4 regions of the Caballeronia sp. BCC1704 genome follow, and region 1 is predicted to be linked to each of the others. Evidence: riboswitches for the same ligand, from Rfam matches in the RefSeq annotation. Region 1 holds a riboswitch; each other region holds the start of a gene.
The links. Region 1 has a riboswitch for cobalamin ahead of HWX53_RS04860 (TonB-dependent receptor). Riboswitches for the same ligand answer to the same signal wherever they lie in the genome.
Positions count from the first base shown of each region.

Region 1 (4,699 bases):
TCGCGCATGAAGTTGCGCGCCTGATAGTTGCGCACGCCGGTCCACGGCAGCGTCTTCTTGGGCGCGTGCGCGAGATGATCGATGCTCGCTTCGTCCGGTTCGGACTTCATCAGCCAGTAGCGCATGAGTTCGGCGTGAAGGAGTGTGCGTGCGGTTTTGGGCGATGCAAACAAAAACGGCACCGGTAAGAACCGATGCCGTTCGTGCTTCCAGAAATAAGGTCCCCGCCTCAGCCGCTAGGCCGGCATCCTGAACCTGGGTTCAAGATTGGTCGCGGTAAGCAACACTTCGGGTACATCAGACAGAGTGACGCGCGCGCCCGTGCTGCAACGTTCCGCAACCGTGCCAATGTAGCATTGGTTCAAGGAATATATGACCTTGGCGTACCAGGCAGGGAGACCTCACTGTACACCAAACGTTTGGTCCTTGCAGCCCTTGCCTACGTTTCTCGCGGTATCTTTTTTTGATGGATACCGCAACGCTGATTAGATCAGCGCATGACCGTCAGTGCGCTTCGCTCAGTGCGCTTCGTATTGTGCAATGACAGCGCCGAGCTGCTCGTTCATCGAATGCATGGTGCGGCGGATTTCCTCGGCCGGAAATGCTTCGCCGTGACGCACGCTTTCCTGCAGCTTGAGCAATTCGGACGCCAGCGAGAGCGCGGCCATCACCGCGATGCGGTCCGTGCCGCGCACGCTGCTTGCGTTGCGGACCTTGTTCATTTCGGCATCCACGCGGGCCACCGCTTCGCGCAGCGCGGCTTCGGTTTCCGGCGAGCACGCGAGGCGATACTGCTGGCCGAGAATGGATACTTCGATCTGCGTGGTCGTCATGCCTTCTCTCCTTGATGATGCTCGCCGTGCACTTCTTCCGCGTGCGCATGTTCGTGCTGCGCTTCGCGCGACGCGCTGGATTCGGCGTTCAGAAGATCGAGCTGATTGTCGCTTTCGGCATGATGCGCTTTGCCGCGCGGCAGCTTTTCGAGGATCGCGTTGAGGCGCACTTGCGCGTCGTCGATCTTCGCGGACAGCGAATCGCGTTCGCCTTGCAGCGTGTCGCGCTCGTGGCGAACCTGCGCGAGTTCGGCCTGAACGCCGGCGTAATCGGCGCGCAGCTGTTCGATTTGTGCTTCGAGCGCGAGACGCGCCTGATTGTGGCGCTCGCTGATCTTGATCAGCCGGCCGATGTTTCCTGACAGTGATTCGAGTTCGTTGAGCATGTGCTGCGTCCTCTAAAGACCTGGCATTTTAGCGCGGTTCAACGGTGCTTCCGATAATTGTCTCGTTTCGAGACGTAACAACACGCGATCTTGCGCGCATCGCCGCGTATTCATGTGCGGAATGGCCGCGCGTGACGCACTCGGATGCGCGGCTGACGTCGCTCGCTTGTCGCTTGCTCGTCGCTCGCTCGTCGCTCAAGCCTCGCGATGACGGGCGCGCGCCTTCTTGACGGCCCTAATGCGCGCTCCTACACTTGCCGCACTTTTGGTGCTCGCGCCGCCTTTCTTGCGGCGCAGTCAAACGGGAAACAGGAAGCGCTGTCTCGCCTCGCGCGGCTCGCCAACCTGTGCTGCCCCCGCAACGGTAAGCGACCGCAACGCAAGTTGCAAGTCGTCCCTCGCGCGTTTCTACGTGTTGCTCCGTGGTCGTTTGCCATCGGACACGCGACTGCAAGAAACGTGTCGGCGCCACTGCGCTTCGAAGCGCGGGAAGGCGGGACGATGCGTCGCCAGCCCGGATACCGGCCAATCGTCCAGCGCGCCGATGCTTTGCAAGACGGCGCGCGCGTCGCGCACAGACCTCGCGGGGAGCGGGGCACGCGCCAGTCTCCAACGGAAACGCTTCACCCATGCTCTTGCCTTCGTCGGGCCTCATTCGTCGCGCGGCGCGCGTCGTGATGTGCGCCGCCGCGAGTGCGCCGCTTGCACAGGCCGCGCACGCCGATTCCGATTCTCCGTCGCAGACACTCGCGCCCGTCGTCGTCACGGCGACGCGCGGCGCGCAACCGCTCGCCGATTCCATCCCGCAGGCGACGCTCTTCGACGCGCAAGACATCGCCGACAGCAATGCAAACGATGTGCTCGGGCTCATCGCGCTTGCGCCCGGCGTGCAGATCACGCGCAACGGCGGGCCGGGCGCGACCTCGGGCGTGTTCATACGCGGCGCGTCGTCGACGCAGTCGCTGGTGCTGATCGACGGCGTGCGCGTTGAATCGGTGTCGCTCGGCGCGGCGCAGTTGTCGCAACTGATGCTCGATCAGACCGGCCGCGTCGAAGTGGTCAACGGCAACGTGTCGGCGCTGTATGGATCGAACGCGATCGGCGGCGTCGTGCAGATTTTCACGAAGGAGGGCGAAGCACATCCGCCACGCTTTCACTTCGAAGCCGAATACGGCAGCTATCACACGCAGCGGCAGTCGGCGGGCGTCGACGGCGCGCTCGATGCCGAGGGCCGCACCACGTTCAGCCTCAACGTGTCGCGCGAGAAGACGGACGGCTTCTCGTCGATCGATCCCGCGCTCGCGCCCGCCGCGAATCCGAACGCGAACGGTTATCTGAACGAAAGCGTCGCCGCGACGCTGCGCCACAAGTTCAGCGACAAGTGGGACGCAGGCGTGCGCTTCCTGCAATCGAACGGCGTGAACAGCTTCGACGATCCCTACGGCGTGCCGACCGATCTCAACGAATCGCATGATCGCGTGCGCTCGGCCTCCGTCTTCGCGAACGGCAAGCTCACCGACAACTGGACGACGCACTTCACCATCGCGCAAGGGCAGGACCGCGCGAACATCGAGAAAAACGGCGTCTATACGAGCCGCTTCGACTCGGAGAATCATCAGTATCTGTGGCAGAACGACTTCCGGCTCACCGAGGCGCATAAGCTCGTGTTCGGCTACGAGCATCTCGACCAGTCGCTCGACTCCGATCAGTTCAGCGCGCCCGACCGGCATGTGAACTCGGTGTTCGCGGGCTATGTCGGCCGCTTGGGTCCGAGCGAAGTGCAGGCCAACGTGCGCCGCGACCAGTATTCCGACTTCGGCGGCGCGAACAGCTACTATCTGGGCTACGCGTACAACTTCGATTCGCATTGGCGCGCGAGCGCGAGCTACGCGGCATCGTTCCGCGCGCCGAGTTTCGACGACCTCTACTATCCGTTCAGCGGCAATCCGTCGATACAGCCGGAGCGCAGCCATTCGGCCGAGGCCGCGTTGCAGTACGCATCGGAGAAGATCGGCGTGGTGCGCGTGACGGCGTTCGAGACGCGCTATTCGAATCTGATCGACTACGTGGGCGACAGCAGCGGCTTCTATACCGCGCAGAACGTGGGGCGCGCGAAGGTGCAGGGCGTCGAGACATCGTGGGCGGGACACGTGGGCGCAACCGACGTGCGCGCGAGCGTGACGTTCCAGAATCCCGTCGACGAGACAAATCACGAAGACCTCGCGCGTCGCGCGCGGCGCTTCGCGTCGCTGTCGGCGCATCGGTCGACCGGGCGCTGGCGCGTGGGCGGCGAGTGGATCGTGAGCGGCGCGCGCAGCGACTACGATTCGACGCTCGCGGGCTACGGCGTCGTCAATCTTTCGGCGCAATACGACATCACGAAGTCGTGGTACGTGAATGCGCGCATCGACAACCTGTTCGACCGCAACTATGAACTGGCTTACTCGTACAACACGCCGCGTCGCGGCGCTTACGTCACGATCGGCTGGCATCCGTCGTGAGCCACGCCGCTGACGCGCGCCGCCCGATGAAGGCGATGCACGCAGGCCGCGCCGCCGCGATCTGGCTCGCGTTGGGCGCGGCGGTCGTCATCGTGCTGGCGGCGTCGCTCGCGCTCGGAAGCGTCGCGCTGCCGCCATCACGCGCCATCGCCGCGCTGCTGCATGCGCATGCGGCCACGCCCGATATCGCCGATGAAATCGTGCTGAACCTGCGATTGCCGCGCGCGCTCGCGGGCTTCGCATCGGGCGCGCTGCTCGCGCTTGCCGGTGCGCTGCTGCAAGTGCTGCTGCGCAATCCGCTCGCCGAACCGTACGTGCTCGGTGTATCCGGCGGCGCGGCGGCGTTCGCGCTATCCGCGATGCTCGCGTCGATGCCGTGGTGGGGCGTCGATCTCGCCGCGTGCGCGGGCGCGCTCGCATCCATCGTTCTGGTGCTCGGTCTTGCGCGCACGCACGTGTGGCACGGCGAACAGGACGCATCGCCACGGCTCTTGCTCACGGGCGTCGTGGTCGCGGCGGGCTGGGGCGCGCTCATCACGCTGATACTCAGCGTGGCGCCCGAGAACCGGCTGCGCGGCATGATCTTCTGGCTCACCGGCGACCTCAACGGCGCATCGACGCCGTGGCCCGCGATGATCGCGCTCGGCGTGGCGCTCGCGTTGATCGTGCCGTGCGCGCCGCAACTGAACGCGCTGCTGCGCGGCGAAGCCACGGCGCGTTCGCTCGGCGTGCCGGTGGAACGCGTGCGGCTGCGCGTGTATCTCGTGGCATCGCTCGCGGCGGCGGCGGCCGTCACGACGGCGGGGACTATCGGCTTCGTGGGGCTCGTGGTGCCGCATCTGCTGCGGCTCGCGTTCGGCAACGACCAGCGCATGCTCGTGCCTGCCGCCGCGCTCGCGGGCGGGCTCGCCGTGATGAGCGCGGACCTCGCCGCGCGCACGGTCATCGCGCCGGCGCAGTTGCCGGTCGGCGTGGTCAC
Region 1 covers NZ_CADFFT010000001.1:1,043,063-1,047,761, forward strand. The annotation lists gene HWX53_RS04840 (EVE domain-containing protein) at 1-125, opposite strand, end outside; RNA gene ssrS (6S RNA) at 218-400, opposite strand; gene HWX53_RS04850 (cell division protein ZapA) at 519-833, opposite strand; gene HWX53_RS04855 (ATPase) at 830-1,219, opposite strand; cobalamin riboswitch at 1,469-1,764, shown strand; gene HWX53_RS04860 (TonB-dependent receptor) at 1,897-3,720, shown strand; gene HWX53_RS04865 (iron ABC transporter permease) at 3,747-4,699, shown strand, end outside.

Region 2 (4,699 bases), on a different contig from region 1:
CGAGCAAACGCGGCGGCGCTTCCTGCATCGCGTCCTCGAAGTGCACAGGCGGCGGTAGATCGGCAAGCGTGGTAGCGGCAATGGCATCGGCGGCGCGATCCAGACGCGCATCCAGTCCCGCAACTTCTTGCGCCTGCGTCAAGCCCAAGTGACGCTCGGGCAGCGCGATGTCCTCTGCATTCGAAAGATGCCCGCAATAGCGCAGTCCATCGGGGATGGCTTCGGCCAACATCTGCGCATGCCGCGCCGATGCAACGCGATTGGCGAGCACGCCATGGAACGGCACGTCCGCGCGATAACGCGCCAGTCCGAACGCCACCGCGCCGAACGTCTGCGCCATGCCATGCGCGCCGATCACCGCAAGCACCGGCACGTTGAATGCGGCCGCGAGATCGGCGCTGCTCGGCGTGCCGTCGAAGAGACCCATGACGCCTTCGATCAAGATGAGATCGGCCTCGCGCGCGGCCTGTGCGAGCAACGCGCGGCATGCGTCGAGACCGACCATCGACAGATGCAGCGAATAGACGGGCGATCCGCATGCGCGTTCGAGAATCATCGGATCCAGAAAATCGGGACCGGTCTTGAACACGCGCACGCGCAGGCCACGCCGCGCATGATGGCGCGCAAGCGCGGCCGTCACCGTGGTCTTGCCTTGATGCGACGCGCTCGCGCCGATGAAGAGTGCGGGGCAGGAGGGCATGAGTTCAGTACTCGACGCCACGTTGCGCCTTGACGCCCTGCTCGCGATACGGATGCTTCACAAGCCGCATTTCCGTGACGAGGTCCGCCAGTTCGACGAGCGCATCCGGCGCATGACGCCCCGTCACGACCACATGCAGCATCGCGGGACGCGCCTTCAACACATCGAGCACTTCGTCGAGCGGCAAGTACTCGTACTTCAGCACGGTGTTGAGCTCGTCGAGCACGACCATCTGATATTCGCCGCTCTCGATCATGCGCTGCGCTTCGTTCCAGCCTTTGCGCGCGGTCGCCATGTCGGCCTCGCGGTTTTGCGTGTTCCATGTATAGCCGTCGCCCATCGTCACGAAATCGCAGTTGGCAACCGCGCTCAGGAAATCGCGCTCTGACGTGTGCAGCGCGCCTTTGATGAACTGAACGACGCCGAGCTTCATGCCGTGCCCGAGCACGCGCACGGCCATGCCGAATGCCGCCGTCGTCTTGCCCTTGCCATTGCCTGTGTTGACGATCAGGAGACCCTTCTCGTGATCGGCGGCGGCCTGCTTCTTTTCGTGGCCTTCCTTGCGACGCTGCGTCATGCGCAGATGCGATTCCGTATCGGTTTTCATGGGCTCTTTCAGGCTTTCTTCGTTGCTATGGCGACGGTCACGTGACCGTCGATCATCTTCGGCATCACAAGCTCTCCGCCCTGGCTTGCGAGCAGCGCGCTAGGCTCGCACACGCCCTCGGCGGGCATGTGCGCGAGCTCGTCCGCGCGATAAAGGCGCAATGGCAGGGCATGACGCTCGCAGAAGACACGCAAGCCGGCTTCGTCGTGTTTGATGTCGATGCTCGCGATCACCGCGATGTGCTCTAACGTGAATTCCGCTGCTCGAAGCGCACGAAGCACGGCCGCTTCAATCGCATCGGCGCTTACGCCGCGTTTGCAGCCGATGCCGACGGCAAGATGGCGCAGGCTCACGCAAGGAAGCATCATCGAACGAATGGACGGAAATGCTTGCGCCGCCCATGCGTCCCTCGCGGATGGCGGCGTTCGGCGAAGGCATCGTGATGGCAGATGCGCTTCGTCCCCTGCGCTGGCCGGTATCCGGGCTTGCGGCCGTCATCGCGCAGCCTTCCCACCGTGAACGGGCAGTGGCCGTGTGCGCCATGCGCGATATCGTGCAAGCCGATACCGCCGGTCGCGTACCGTTGCGGGGACAGCACAGGTTGGCGAGCGCTTGCATGATCGTGAAGACGCCGCTTCCTGTTTCCCGTTTAACTGCGCGTTTCGTGTGAACGCGCGAGCACCAGTCGCGCGCCAACGATACCACATGCCCCCGCTTTTCGGCGGCGCTTTCCTTGACGCTCCTTCGTGAGGAGCCTAGACTTCACGCAGTTCTGGTGCCCGCGTGCGAGCTTCTTTCGCGCGCAGTTAAACGGGAAGCAGGAAGCGCATCGCTCCATCATGCGATCGGACGCGCGCCAACCTGCGCTGCCCCCGCAACGGTAAGCGACCGGCGGTATCGGCGAGTACGATATCGCGCGTTGCGCACACGGCCACTGTCGGTACACGGCAGGAAGGCTGCGCAACGAGGTCCCAAGCCCGGATACCGGCCAGACTTTCGCAGGGTTCACGCCGCGGGGATGCGGCATGGTCCATGATCCATCAGTCGTGCGCTTTTTCCCGCAGATCTCGCCGGCGATACCTTCCTCGCGCGACGCACGCACGACGCACGCACACACGAGCCACGGAGCGACGATGCAAACCCGCAAGATACCCGTCACGGTCGTGACCGGCTTTCTCGGCAGCGGCAAGACCACCTTGATGCGCCACATCATGTCGAATGCGCAGGGCTTGCGCCTTGCTGTCATCGTGAACGAATTCGGTGAGCTCGGCATAGACGGGGAAATCCTGAAGGGTTGCGGCATCGGTTGCGACGACGAAGCCGGGTCGTCGGAGCGCAATCTCTATGAACTCGCTAACGGGTGCCTGTGTTGCACAGTGCAGGAAGAGTTTTATCCGGTGATGGAGCAGTTGCTGGAACGCCGCGAGCGCATCGACCATGTGTTGATCGAGACGTCGGGCCTCGCGTTGCCCAAGCCGCTCGTGCAGGCGTTCAACTGGCCGTCGATCAAAAATGCCTTCACCGTGGATGCCGTCATCACGGTGGTCGATGGTCCTGCCGCCGCAAGCGGACAGTTCGCCGCGAACCCCGCAGCGGTCGATGCGCAACGCAAGGCCGACCCGAACCTCGATCACGAATCGCCGCTGCACGAGCTATTCGAAGATCAACTGTCCTCGGCTGATCTCGTGATCGTCAACAAGACCGACCTCATGGACGCCGACGCACTGCGCCGCGTGGAAGCGCTCGTGCGGCCCGAGATTCCGCCGCAAGTGAAGGTCGTGCCCGCGCAAATGGGCAAGCTCGATCTGCATGCGCTGCTCGGTCTGCAATCGGCGTCCGAGGACAGCATTCATCTTCGCCACGATCATCACGGTTCTGCCGACGACGAAGGCCACGTGGACCATCACCATGACGAATTTGATTCGGTCGTCGTCGAAGGACAAGTGGAATCGCGCGAACAGGCCATTGCGGCGTTGCAGGCGCTCGTGGAGAGTCACACGATCTATCGCGTGAAAGGGTTCGCCGCGCTGCCGGGCGCGGGCATGCGTCTCGTGGTGCAAGGCGTGGGCCGGCGCTTCGACAGCTATTTCGACCGGCGCTGGAACGAAGGCGAAGCCGCGAGCCGCTTCGTGCTGATCGGAGAAGACCTCGATCGTCAAACGCTGCAAACAGCGTTGAACGCGGCGCTGGCGAACGCGCTCGCGCAGGCCTGACGCGATGCATCTGTTACGCACGACGCCCGGAGGTTTCGTCGATGACGCGGCAGGCGTCATGCGTATCGAGCAGACGCGCGCACCGATCGTCGTGCTGAGTTCGGCCGATACCACGCTCGCACTGCTAGCAAGCGTGTTTCCGCGTCTGGAGCCGGGCTTTCCCGAAGTGCGGCTCGCGAATCAATCGTTTCTGCGCCAGCCCGCATCGGTCGACTTCTATGTCGACGATGTATTGCGTCATGCGCGCGTCGTCATCGTCGATCATCTCGGCGGTGAATCGTACTGGCGTTATGGCATCGAGCGAATCGTGGCGCTTGCCGAACGCGAGAAGCAGATGCTCGCCATGTTCTCGGGCGATCTCACCGAAGACCCGAACCTGATCAGCAAGAGCACCGCGGATGCCGCGTTCTGCCGCGAGTTGTCGCGCTATCTGCGCGAAGGCGGCGCGGGCAATGCCGAGGAATTTTTGCGCGCGATCGGTCATCGCGCATTCGGCTTCGGTCGCGCGCCGCAAGCGCCGCGTCCGCTGCCTGTCGTGGCCATCTATCATCCCGAGCGCGACATCGCCGCAATCGACGACTGGCGCGCGCGATGGACCGAAGGCGCGCCCGTCGTCGCGATCCTGTTTTATCGCGCGCATCTGCAAGCGGGCAACACCGCTGTATTCGATGCGCTCATCGAAGCGCTCGAAAAGGAAGGGCTGAATCCGCTGCCGATTGCGATCGCTTCCCTCAAGGAAAGCGTGAGCCGCGAAGTGATCGCGCGCTTGTGCATGGAGCATCGCGCATCGCTCGTATTGAACACGACTGCGTTTGCAGCAAGCGTGATCGGCGAAAGCGAAGACTTCGACATCGCGGGCGATGCGCCCGTCCTGCAAGTGATATTGAGCGGCGGCAATCGCGAAGACTGGGAAAAGGACAACCACGGCCTCAATTCGCGCGATGTAGCGATGCATGTCGCGCTGCCCGAGGTCGATGGCCGCATCATCACGCGCGCGGTCAGCTTCAAGGGACTCGCGTATCACTGTGCGCAGACGCAAGTGGACGTGGTCCGTTATCAGGCCGATGCCGAACGCGTGCGCTTCGTCGCCGAGTTGAGTCGCCGCTGGTGCAAGCTGCGGCATACGCCCAACCACGAGAAACGCATCGCGCTCGTGCTCGCCAACTATCCGGCGAGCGA
Region 2 covers NZ_CADFFT010000002.1:781,709-786,407, forward strand. The annotation lists gene HWX53_RS13240 (cobyrinate a,c-diamide synthase) at 1-700, opposite strand, end outside; gene cobO (cob(I)yrinic acid a,c-diamide adenosyltransferase) at 705-1,307, opposite strand; gene HWX53_RS13250 (cobalamin biosynthesis protein) at 1,316-1,675, opposite strand; cobalamin riboswitch at 1,760-2,008, opposite strand; cobalamin riboswitch at 2,064-2,315, shown strand; gene cobW (cobalamin biosynthesis protein CobW) at 2,441-3,520, shown strand; gene cobN (cobaltochelatase subunit CobN) at 3,525-4,699, shown strand, end outside.
Region 2: another riboswitch for cobalamin. It lies ahead of HWX53_RS13250 (cobalamin biosynthesis protein); the one in region 1 lies ahead of HWX53_RS04860 (TonB-dependent receptor).

Region 3 (4,699 bases), on a different contig from region 1:
CACCCATGCAGCCGCATCTGTTTTCGAAGCATGCAACGACAGGCGCCGAAGGCGAAGCCCTCTTTCGTCACGGTCCGATCACGGCCACGTATATGCACGCGTATTGGCCATCGAATCTGGCCGTCGCCGCGGCGCTCTTTCGCGGTGAATCGCTATGACGATCATCGACCTCGCCTTCACCATTGCGCGCGCGAAGTCGCAAGAGCCGGTCGGTTCGCCCTGCACGGGCGTATGCAAGATCGATCTCGCACACGGTCTGTGCGCGGGATGCTTCAGGAGCCGCGAAGAGATCAAGTCGTTCCGTTCGATGGACGATGCCGCGAAACTCGCGCTATTGGATAAATTGCCCGCAAGGCAAGCGGCATTGTCGCGAGAGAACGCTTAGACGGCCGCCACTTTGCGCAATGCGGGCCGCTCGAGTTCGCGGGCAGCGAGCGCGCCGAACACGAGCCCGAGCGTCGTCCAGATGATGACCTGAATGCCGATGGCTGCGACGCGAAAGTTCCAGAGCAACGACGCCGAGAAGCCGGCCGGCACTTCTTCGATACGCGGCAGCGCGAACTGCGCGAGCAGCATCGACGCGATATAGAAAGCGCCTGCGATCATCGTTGCGTTCCACTCGCCTCGCCGCACGCGCAGCCGCTTTTGCAGCGCGACGGCGAACACCGCTGCCGCGATGGAGAGGGCCAACATGCCGAAGAACAATGCGGTGCGCGGACCGATCGTCGCCGCGTTGCCAACCGAAGGCGGGTTCGGCGGATACTTCAGGAAAGGCACGACGGCCACGCTTAAGAAGCCGAATATCGCGAGCAACGCCGATGTGCCGCGCGCATGCAATGCGCCGAGCCGGCCATAAGCAAACGCGAAGACGAGCGAAAAAATGCCGCCGAGCGCAGCGCCGAATACCGCCACGCCGGTGAAAAGGCCGAGACCCGCCTGCGTTTCCCGGCTCACCAGCTCTTCGTCGCCGTCGTGATCGTGTGAATGAGTCGTGGCTTCGTGATGGTCATGCCCATGCGCATGTTCTCCTTCGAACGCGATGGCCTGTGCAACGAACGGCTCACCGACGAGCTTCGCAAAACCGAAGCCGAGCAGGCCCGCGACGAGACCCGCGATCATGCCGCGTATCAACAAGCTGCGAATCATGACGCGCCCTTAGTGGCAGGGAAAGCCGAGCAAGTGCCGGCCGTCATGCACGAATTCGTGAACGACCATGCCGGAGAAGATGGACGTCGCGCCCTGCTCCGCGCCGACGAAATAAATGGCGATCAAAAGGATCAGGCCGATGAACACGGCCCAAGGCAAGACTTCACGTACTGGAAAAGGCACCGGCGCATCGAGGGCGGGCGAAACGGAAGCGGCGGAATAGACCGGCGCGTGAGCGACATTCATTGATTTTCTCCGAGGGAAAAGCGCGTCCCAATAGACGAAAGAGCTTGCAGCGGGGTCTGACTCGCGGACTGTCGTTCTCACGAAAGCCGCTTACAGTGGCGCGACCGTGCCGGGCTTGCACCGGCTTCCTCGCACTGCAAGCTTGCCATTCTATGACGATTGCAGGCAAAGTAAAGCAACGATGCGCCCATTGCCTCCTTCATTGCACGTCACGTTCCTCTGCCACGCCGCGACGCACGCGATGAAAACCGCCCGCTTTCCGACGGGCGACGAGCCGCCTGCATACGATAACCGCGCGGCTCTTGCGCAGCGCTTCGCGCACTTCGACGGCCGCGTGATCGCGAGTCCCGCGCCCGTTGCCCGCGCGACGGCCGCATGGATAGCAAGCAGCGTCGAAACGAGCGACGCCTTCAGTGATATCGACTACGGCCGCTGGCGCGGGCATGCGATACGCGCCATTGCCGACAAGGACCCTGAAGGCATGAGCGCATGGCTCACGAATGTCGACGCGCGGCCGCACGGCGGCGAGAGTATTGCGATGCTGTCCGAACGCATTGCGAACGCGCTGGCAACTCTTGTGCACGACGATGCCCGCACCGGACGTTATTTGATCGTCACGCATGCCATCGTCGTCAAAGCCGCACTGGCGCATGTGCGAGGCGACCCGCTCGAATCTATCTTTGCGATGGACTTCGCGCCCCTGTCGTCCATAACGCTCGACTATGACAGACAGCGCGGCGTCTGGACCGTGGCCTGAACTTCGTCGCGCGGCTCAAGCTCCAATGCAATTGACGGCATGACGCTGTCGATACCGCTCAAGGAGGCTCACATGGCGCACTATGTGGATGGATTCGTCGTACCTGTCCCCATCGGCAAGATCGACGCGTATCGCGTCATGGCCGAAGAGGCGGGCAAGATCTGGCTGGAGCACGGCGCACTGCAGTTCGTCGAGAGCATTGCCGACGACGTGAAGCCCGGGAAAGTCACTTCATTTCCGCAGAGCGTGCAATTGAAGGAAGGTGAAACGATTGCGTTCTCGTGGATACTCTATGAATCGCGCGAGCAGCGCGACGCAGTCAACGCAAAGGTCATGAATGACCCGCGTCTGAAGGCGATGATGGAGCACGGCGAGCCGCCTTTCGATGCGAAGCGCATGTTCTTCGGAGGCTTCGCGACGATAGTCGAACTGGCGCGCTCTTAAGCCTTCGTTCGTTCAATCACCACAAAGGAAAGTATCGACATGTATATCGCCATGAATCGCTTCAAGATCGTGCCTGGCGCCGAAGCCGACTTCGAGCGTCTATGGACGAGCCGCGACACGCATCTCAAGGACGTCGCCGGCTTCGTCGAATTTCATTTGCTGAAGGGCCCGGCCAAGGACGATCATGTCCTTTATTCGAGCCACACGATCTGGGCGAATCGGGCGGCGTTCGAAGACTGGACGCGGTCCGACGCCTTTCGCGCCGCGCATCGCAACGCAGGCGGCGAGACGCGCCAACTCTATCTCGGGCACCCTGAATTCGAAGGCTTCGAAGTCATTCAGACCGTCAAGTAGCACGTTTCTTTTACACGTTGATGAAAGAATGTGCTTAAAGAGCGTCTGCCATGACCGCTTTCGGCGCTTCGAATCAGGCCTTAGCTCCGCGCGCCATCCGCTGCAAGGTAGAGGAATCGATGGCGGCGGCGCAAATGCGCACCGCCTCTTTTAGCGTACGCGGCCGTCCCGCGCCAAATTCCGTCTCCAGCATGGCCACCGCGCGCACGCGTTCCTCGTTGCCGAGTTGCTCGCCGGTCGCCATTTCGAGGACGGAGATGAAATAAGCGGCGGGCGGCGCGGCGCGCCCTTGCACAGAAGGCGCCGGCGCCCGCGCCACCGCAAGGTCGTTGCTATGGGCGGTTCGGTATTCTGCCGGCCATGCCGCCCGGTCGGTGTCGATTCGACTGTTCATTGATCTGTTCATTCGCTGGAGTGCTTGAGCGCCGTTGCGCAATCGTCATCGAGCAAACTTACAGCAAAGGTTGTTCCACCTGTCACCCGGCTTGGCTCTGGTCGGACAAGACTGCCCTCGCAACGCGGCAGGCCGCGAGGTCCCATGCCGCGCATCCGACCGACTTGAAAACCACCGCAACGTCGGGTCTTTCATGCGATGCAAGCGCCGTCGCGAGCGGCCGCACTACGTTCCAGTCGATTCCGGCGAGGATGAAATCGCCCGCTTCGTGGCGCGCGCCTGCGAGATCGTCGACGAACAAGGCGCTGGCATGAATGGTCGAGGCCGCGATTTCGGCGGCATCGGCGGTGAAAGCGCCCACGCCTACCACGAGGCGCGCCGCGCTGGCCGCAAGCGTGTACACCGGCGTCTTGCTGGTGGTCGCGGTAATCACCACGTCGATGGAGTCCGGTATCGCCGGAACTTCGAGCGGGATCAGGTTCGGCGAAAGCGCGGCATGGTCCGCGCAGAAAGCACTCGCACGCTCCGCTCGCGAGCCGAGAATGGATATGCGCGCTTCCGGATACAGGCTTGCGAGCGCTTCGACATGCGACACCGCCTGCTTTCCGGTGCCGATGACGAGCACTTCGCGCGGGATATCGGCCGCCAGCGCGCGTATCGCCAGCATGGAAACCGCAGCCGTGCGGCGACCGGTGACCGTGGGACCGTCGAGCATGAACTGGGGCACGCCTGTCGTAGCGTCGAAAGCGGTGACCTGACCGTGAATCGTCGCCAGGCCGCGCGCGCCATTGCCCGGGCACACGTTCACTAGCTTGTGCATGGCAATGTCGGCGGCCGTCGCGGGCATCGAGAGCATCACCCCGCCGTGCGCGAGCGGGACCACCATCCGCTCGGGACTCTCGATGCGGCCGGCTGCATAATCGAGCATCGTCGCGGCGAGCGTATCGGCCAAGCGGTCGTAAGGCAGAAGGCGCGCGGTTTGCGCCGCGTCGAAAAAGGGAATTGCGCCAGGTGTGTCGATCATCGTGCGGTTCGCCTCTGGAATGGTTGTGCCATCGTGATGCCGTCAAACGCTCGACCATTCTAAGGGCCGCGCGGCTCGTGTCATAAAGCGCGCGGCTTCATACAATGAATGACGCGAATGACGCGGAAGGCGGTGTCACACGACTGCCATGCGGGAACGTCACCATCGGGCGTTCAGCGCCGCCCGCGCACTGCACCCAAGAAGCAGGCCATAGCACGCACATGGAGCATTCAATGACCACGACGGACAAGCAGCGCCGCTTTCACGCCGACCTGATCGACAGCTACGACGAAGAGTTCGAGATGGAGATCGACGATCGCTTCCTCGATGGCGA
Region 3 covers NZ_CADFFT010000002.1:776,569-781,267, reverse strand. The annotation lists gene HWX53_RS13240 (cobyrinate a,c-diamide synthase) at 1-158, shown strand, start outside; gene HWX53_RS13235 (DUF1289 domain-containing protein) at 155-385, shown strand; gene HWX53_RS13230 (CbtA family protein) at 382-1,146, opposite strand; gene HWX53_RS13225 (CbtB-domain containing protein) at 1,156-1,392, opposite strand; cobalamin riboswitch at 1,423-1,546, opposite strand; gene HWX53_RS13220 (histidine phosphatase family protein) at 1,583-2,149, shown strand; gene HWX53_RS13215 (DUF1428 domain-containing protein) at 2,222-2,593, shown strand; gene HWX53_RS13210 (antibiotic biosynthesis monooxygenase) at 2,633-2,947, shown strand; gene HWX53_RS13205 (hypothetical protein) at 3,021-3,341, opposite strand; gene lhpI (bifunctional Delta(1)-pyrroline-2-carboxylate/Delta(1)-piperideine-2-carboxylate reductase) at 3,424-4,365, opposite strand; gene ppk2 (polyphosphate kinase 2) at 4,599-4,699, shown strand, end outside.
Region 3: another riboswitch for cobalamin. It lies ahead of HWX53_RS13225 (CbtB-domain containing protein); the one in region 1 lies ahead of HWX53_RS04860 (TonB-dependent receptor).

Region 4 (4,699 bases), on a different contig from region 1:
CGTCGTTTCGCCCGCGAGCAGGTCGGACACGAAACGCTTGCCGCGCTCCATATCCGCCAGCGCGTAGCCATCGGGCGGCGCGAGCAGGCACATGCCGAAGCGCAGTTCGCCGCTCGTCGTGATCGCGGGCATGACATCGAGCGCCGCGCCGATCTCGCGCGCGAGCACATTCACGCCGCTCGTGCCACCGAGCAGCGGCACGACGGCGCTGCCATCCTGCGCGACCGCGAGCACCGGCGGCTCCGCGCATTTGTTCGTGAGACAAGGCGCCAGCGAGCGAATAACGATGCCCGCCGCGCACAGCGCGACGATAGGCGTGGCTGCCAGATAGAGCGCTCGCACGTGCGCGCCAAAATCGTCGTAGGCGATATCGGCATGAACGCGATTGGCGAGACCATGCACGAGCGACCCGGGATAACGCGCCTGAATACGGCGTGCGACAGGAAGCGCGCTTTCGCCGAGCACGACGATCGCAATCGATGACGCCGCGTTCATGCCTGCCATTTCTTCCCCGGCACGACAAGCAGCGAGAAATAGGGCGACGCCATCGGATCCACTTCATCGAGCGGCACGATCCGCTGATTCGCCATCGTCGCGCGCTCGACATAAAGCGCGCGCTTGTCCAACTCGAGATCGGTGAGCACGCGCCGCACTTTATCGAAGTTGCGGCCGAGCTTCATCACGACGGCAGCATCGGATGCTTCGAGCTTGCACTTCAACTCGTCTTCCGGCAGCACGCCGGACAGCACGCAGAGACTTTGATTGCGATAAACGAGCGGCACGCCGAGCACGGACACGCCGCCCAGCATCGAACAGACGCCGGGGACGACATGCGCATCGAAACGTCCGGCGAGACGGTCGTGCAGATACATGTACGAGCCGTAGAAGAAGGGATCGCCTTCGCAAATCACGGCGACATCGCGGCCCGCTTCGAGATGATCCGCAATGGCGAGCGCGGCTTCATCGTAGAACGCGCTGATGATCGTCTCGTAGCACAGCGGCGGTTCGAGCGCTTCGGTCGTTACCGGATACACGAGCGGCAGGCGCGTCTGCGCGTCGTCGAGATGTGCTTCGATGATGCCGAACGCGTTGCCCTTCTTGCCCTTCGCGACGAAATACGCGACCACCGGCGCGGACTTCAGAAGCCGCAGCGCTTTCACGGTGATGAGTTCGGGGTCGCCCGGACCGACGCCGAGGCCATACAGGCGTCCGCTCATCATTCGTTCTCCGAAGCAAGTGCGTTGACTGCAGCGGCGGCCATCGCGCTGCCGCCGCGTCGTCCGTTTAATGCGACGAAGGGCACGCCGCGGCTGTCGGCTACGAGCATCGCTTTCGATTCCGCCGCGCCGATAAAGCCGACCGGAAAGCCGAGAATGAGCGCGGGCTTCGGCGCGCCGGCATCGAGCATGTCGAGTAGATGAAAGAGCGCGGTGGGCGCGTTGCCTATGGCGACAACCGCGCCTTGCAGATGCGGCCGCCAGAGTTCGAGCGCAGCAGCAGACCGCGTGTTGCGCATCGCGCGGGCGCGCTCGGGCACGGATGGATCGCCGAGCGTGCAGATGATGCGGTTATGCGCCGGAAGACGCGCCTCGGTGATGCCGTGCGCGACCATGCGGGCATCGCAGAGTATCGGCGCGCCGGCTGCGAGGGCCGTGCGGCCCGCGTCGCCTGCGCCGGGAGAGAAGCGCAGATCGTCGACGATATCGACCATGCCGCACGCGTGAATCAGCCGCACGGCGAGCTTTTCGAGGTCGCGCGGAATGGCGCTCAAGTTTGCTTCGGCGCGGATCGTCGCGAAAGACTGGCGATAAATCTCGGCGCCGTCGCGGATATAGTCAAGCATCGGCATGGCTCCGGGCGAGCCACGCGGCCGCCTCTTCGATAGATACGTTGGGTGCGACGAGGCGCGCGTCGACATGCAAGTCATAGCGTCCAGGCGACACCGCAATCAATGTGTTCGCAACGGGATGCGCGGCGGCGCACGAGCGTTCGCAGCCGCTTAGATGCACATCGTCGTGCACAGGCAGCAGGGCGGCGAGGCGGTGCGCATCGGCTTTTGTATCAGCGCGACTCTTCGCGCAACCCGACGAACCGGCGCACGCGATGAGACGCGCGAGCGGATGATCCGCGCGCGTGACGAGGCCGAGCGCGTTCATGCGGTGGAGCACGTGTTCAGCATGTCGCGGCATGACGCCGGGTACGAGCACGCCTTGCCAGGGCGTCATCAAGAGCCGGCCTTGCGCGTGCGTCGAAGCAAGATCGGCGAGCGCGTCGAGCGTGGCGGCGTCGAGCCGTCCGAGTTGCGTCTGCGCGCCGACATACGCGTGCCCGCCGTCCGGCATCGGATGCGCGCCGAAGCGCAGCGCGTCGTTGACAGGCGCGCGACGCCAGGCAGTGTCGACGGGATCGAACGAAAGCATCGCGAGAAAGCGCGTCACGCCGATTCGCGCGAGCAGGTCACGCATGCGATGTTCGTCGTTCGAAGCGTGCGCGACGAACGCGCGCAGCACCGCGAGAACGAAGTCCACGACACGCTCTCGCGCGACGCTGCCGAGCGCGGGTGAGTCGTTCATACGATGCGGCATCGAGCCCGCGAAACCGAACGCGTAACGCCCGCCGTCGTCGAGCGCGGAAAGCCAGAGATCGTGCGGATGATCGAGCATCGCCAGCCGTTCGCCGCCGTCGAGTTGCAGCGCGAACTTCGGCGACAACGCGTGCAGCGCGGCATCGCCCTGCATTGCGGTGACGATGGCGGCGGCAAGGCCGCGCGTGGCGTCGCTCGCGAGCGGACTCAGCATCACGTTGCGCAAGTCGTCGCCGCCTTCCGCTTGCGGACCGAGCCCCGCGTTCAGCGCGATATCGACGAGTTCCGCGTGGGCATCGGCGCGAATGCCGCGCAGTTGCAGATTCGCGCGATTGGTCAGCTCGATGACGCCCGAGCCGCACCGTACGGCCGCGTGCGCGACGGCATGCGCCGCGTGCGCGTGGAGCTCGCCGCCGGCAAGGCGCAGGCGCGCGAGCCCGCCGTCGCGCGCCTGCACGATGCGCATGAGGCCGGGACAAGCCGATGGCCGCGGTGTCGGAAAAGAAGCGTTCAAAAGCGTGACCGGTGCGATTCTCGCTTCGGGCGATGCCACCGGTACACCCCGCCCGGACGGCGTCGCGCGAATAATGCGTGCAAAGCGTGTATAGCGTGGAAAGCGTGAGTCGGCAGGTCTCTTGGCTGGCAGGTCTGCGCCCGCGCCGGCCTTCCCGGTATAAACCAGTGGCAGTGGAGCGCGGACTCGCTGCGTACAATTGCGGGGGCAGCCACAGTTTCGCTGTGTTCCCTGTTAGGCCCGCGGGTTGAACCGTTGGGCACCGACGTACCGATGTATTATGCCCGCTTTTATCGACCATCAGAACGCTTCGTGCACGGCATCGTCGCATGAAGCGCGTCGCGAACCGCAAGGAGGGCACGCCCCATGTCGAGCTGGCTGACCGTGGTAGGCATCGGCGAGGACGGCTGGCAGGGCCTGAGCCGCGTGGCGCGACGCGCGCTTGTCGAGGCCGGCGCGGTCCACGGCGGCGAGCGTCATCTTGCGCTCTTGCCCGCGGGCATCGCCGCGCGCCGCGTGCCGTGGCCCAGCCCGTTTTCTCTCGATGCCGTGCTCGCCGAGCGCACGCGCGGCATGCCCGTATGCGTGCTCGCGAGCGGCGATCCCATGTTCTTCGGCGTCGGCGCGACGCTCGCTCGCGAGCTTTCCGTCGACGAGATGCGCGTGATTCCCGCGCCTTCGTCGCTGTCGCTCGCCGCTGCGCGTTTGCACTGGGCGTTGCAGGACGCGCGCTGCGTGTCGCTTGTCGGGCGGCCCGTTGCGTCGCTGCTTGCGCATGTGTTTCGCGGCGAGCGCCTGCTTGTCCTGAGCGCGGACGGCGCGACGCCCGCTGCGATCGCTTCGCTCTTGACGGCGCATGGATTCGGCCCGAGCCGCATGACCGTGTTCGAGCATCTCGGCGGCGCACACGAACGCCGCATCGACGAGCGCGCGGACGACTGGCGCGACCCGTTCGTGGCGTCGCTCAATCTCGTGGCCATCGAATGCCGCACGCATGCGGGTCATGCCGGTCCGCCGCTCACGCCCGGCCTGCCCGACGACGCGTATCGCCACGACGGCCAGTTGACCAAGCGCGATGTGCGCGCCGTCACGCTCGCGCGCCTTGCGCCGCAGCCGCGCGAACTGCTGTGGGATGTGGGCGCGGGCTGCGGGTCGATCGGCATCGAATGGATGCGCGCGCATGTGTCCTGCCGTGCCATCGCCATCGAAGCGAACGAGGGCCGGCAGCGTCTGATCGAACATAACCGCGATGCGCTCGGCGTCCCCGCGCTCCAGCTCGTCAAGGGCGAGGCGCCCGCCGCGCTCGCGGGCCTCCCCGCGCCCGACGTCGTGTTCATCGGCGGCGGCGTGACCGTGCCGGGCGTGCTCGATACGTGCTGGTCGCGGCTGCGTCAGGGCGGGCGGCTGATTGCGAACGCGGTCACGCTGCAAAGCGAAGCGGCGCTCGTCGACTGGCGCGCGCGGCATGGCGGTGAACTTGTGCGCATCGGCGTGGCGCATGCGGAGCCGCTTGGCGGCTTCGATACGTGGCGACAAGCGTTGCCCATCACGCTGCTCTGCGCGAGCAAGCCTTGACCGCATTCGACGCTCATCATGCGTGA
Region 4 covers NZ_CADFFT010000002.1:791,815-796,513, forward strand. The annotation lists gene cobJ (precorrin-3B C(17)-methyltransferase) at 1-495, opposite strand, end outside; gene HWX53_RS13280 (precorrin-2 C(20)-methyltransferase) at 492-1,220, opposite strand; gene HWX53_RS13285 (precorrin-8X methylmutase) at 1,217-1,843, opposite strand; gene cobG (precorrin-3B synthase) at 1,836-3,050, opposite strand; cobalamin riboswitch at 3,192-3,380, opposite strand; gene cbiE (precorrin-6y C5,15-methyltransferase (decarboxylating) subunit CbiE) at 3,465-4,673, shown strand; gene HWX53_RS13300 (cobalt-precorrin-5B (C(1))-methyltransferase) at 4,692-4,699, shown strand, end outside.
Region 4: another riboswitch for cobalamin. It lies ahead of cobG (precorrin-3B synthase); the one in region 1 lies ahead of HWX53_RS04860 (TonB-dependent receptor).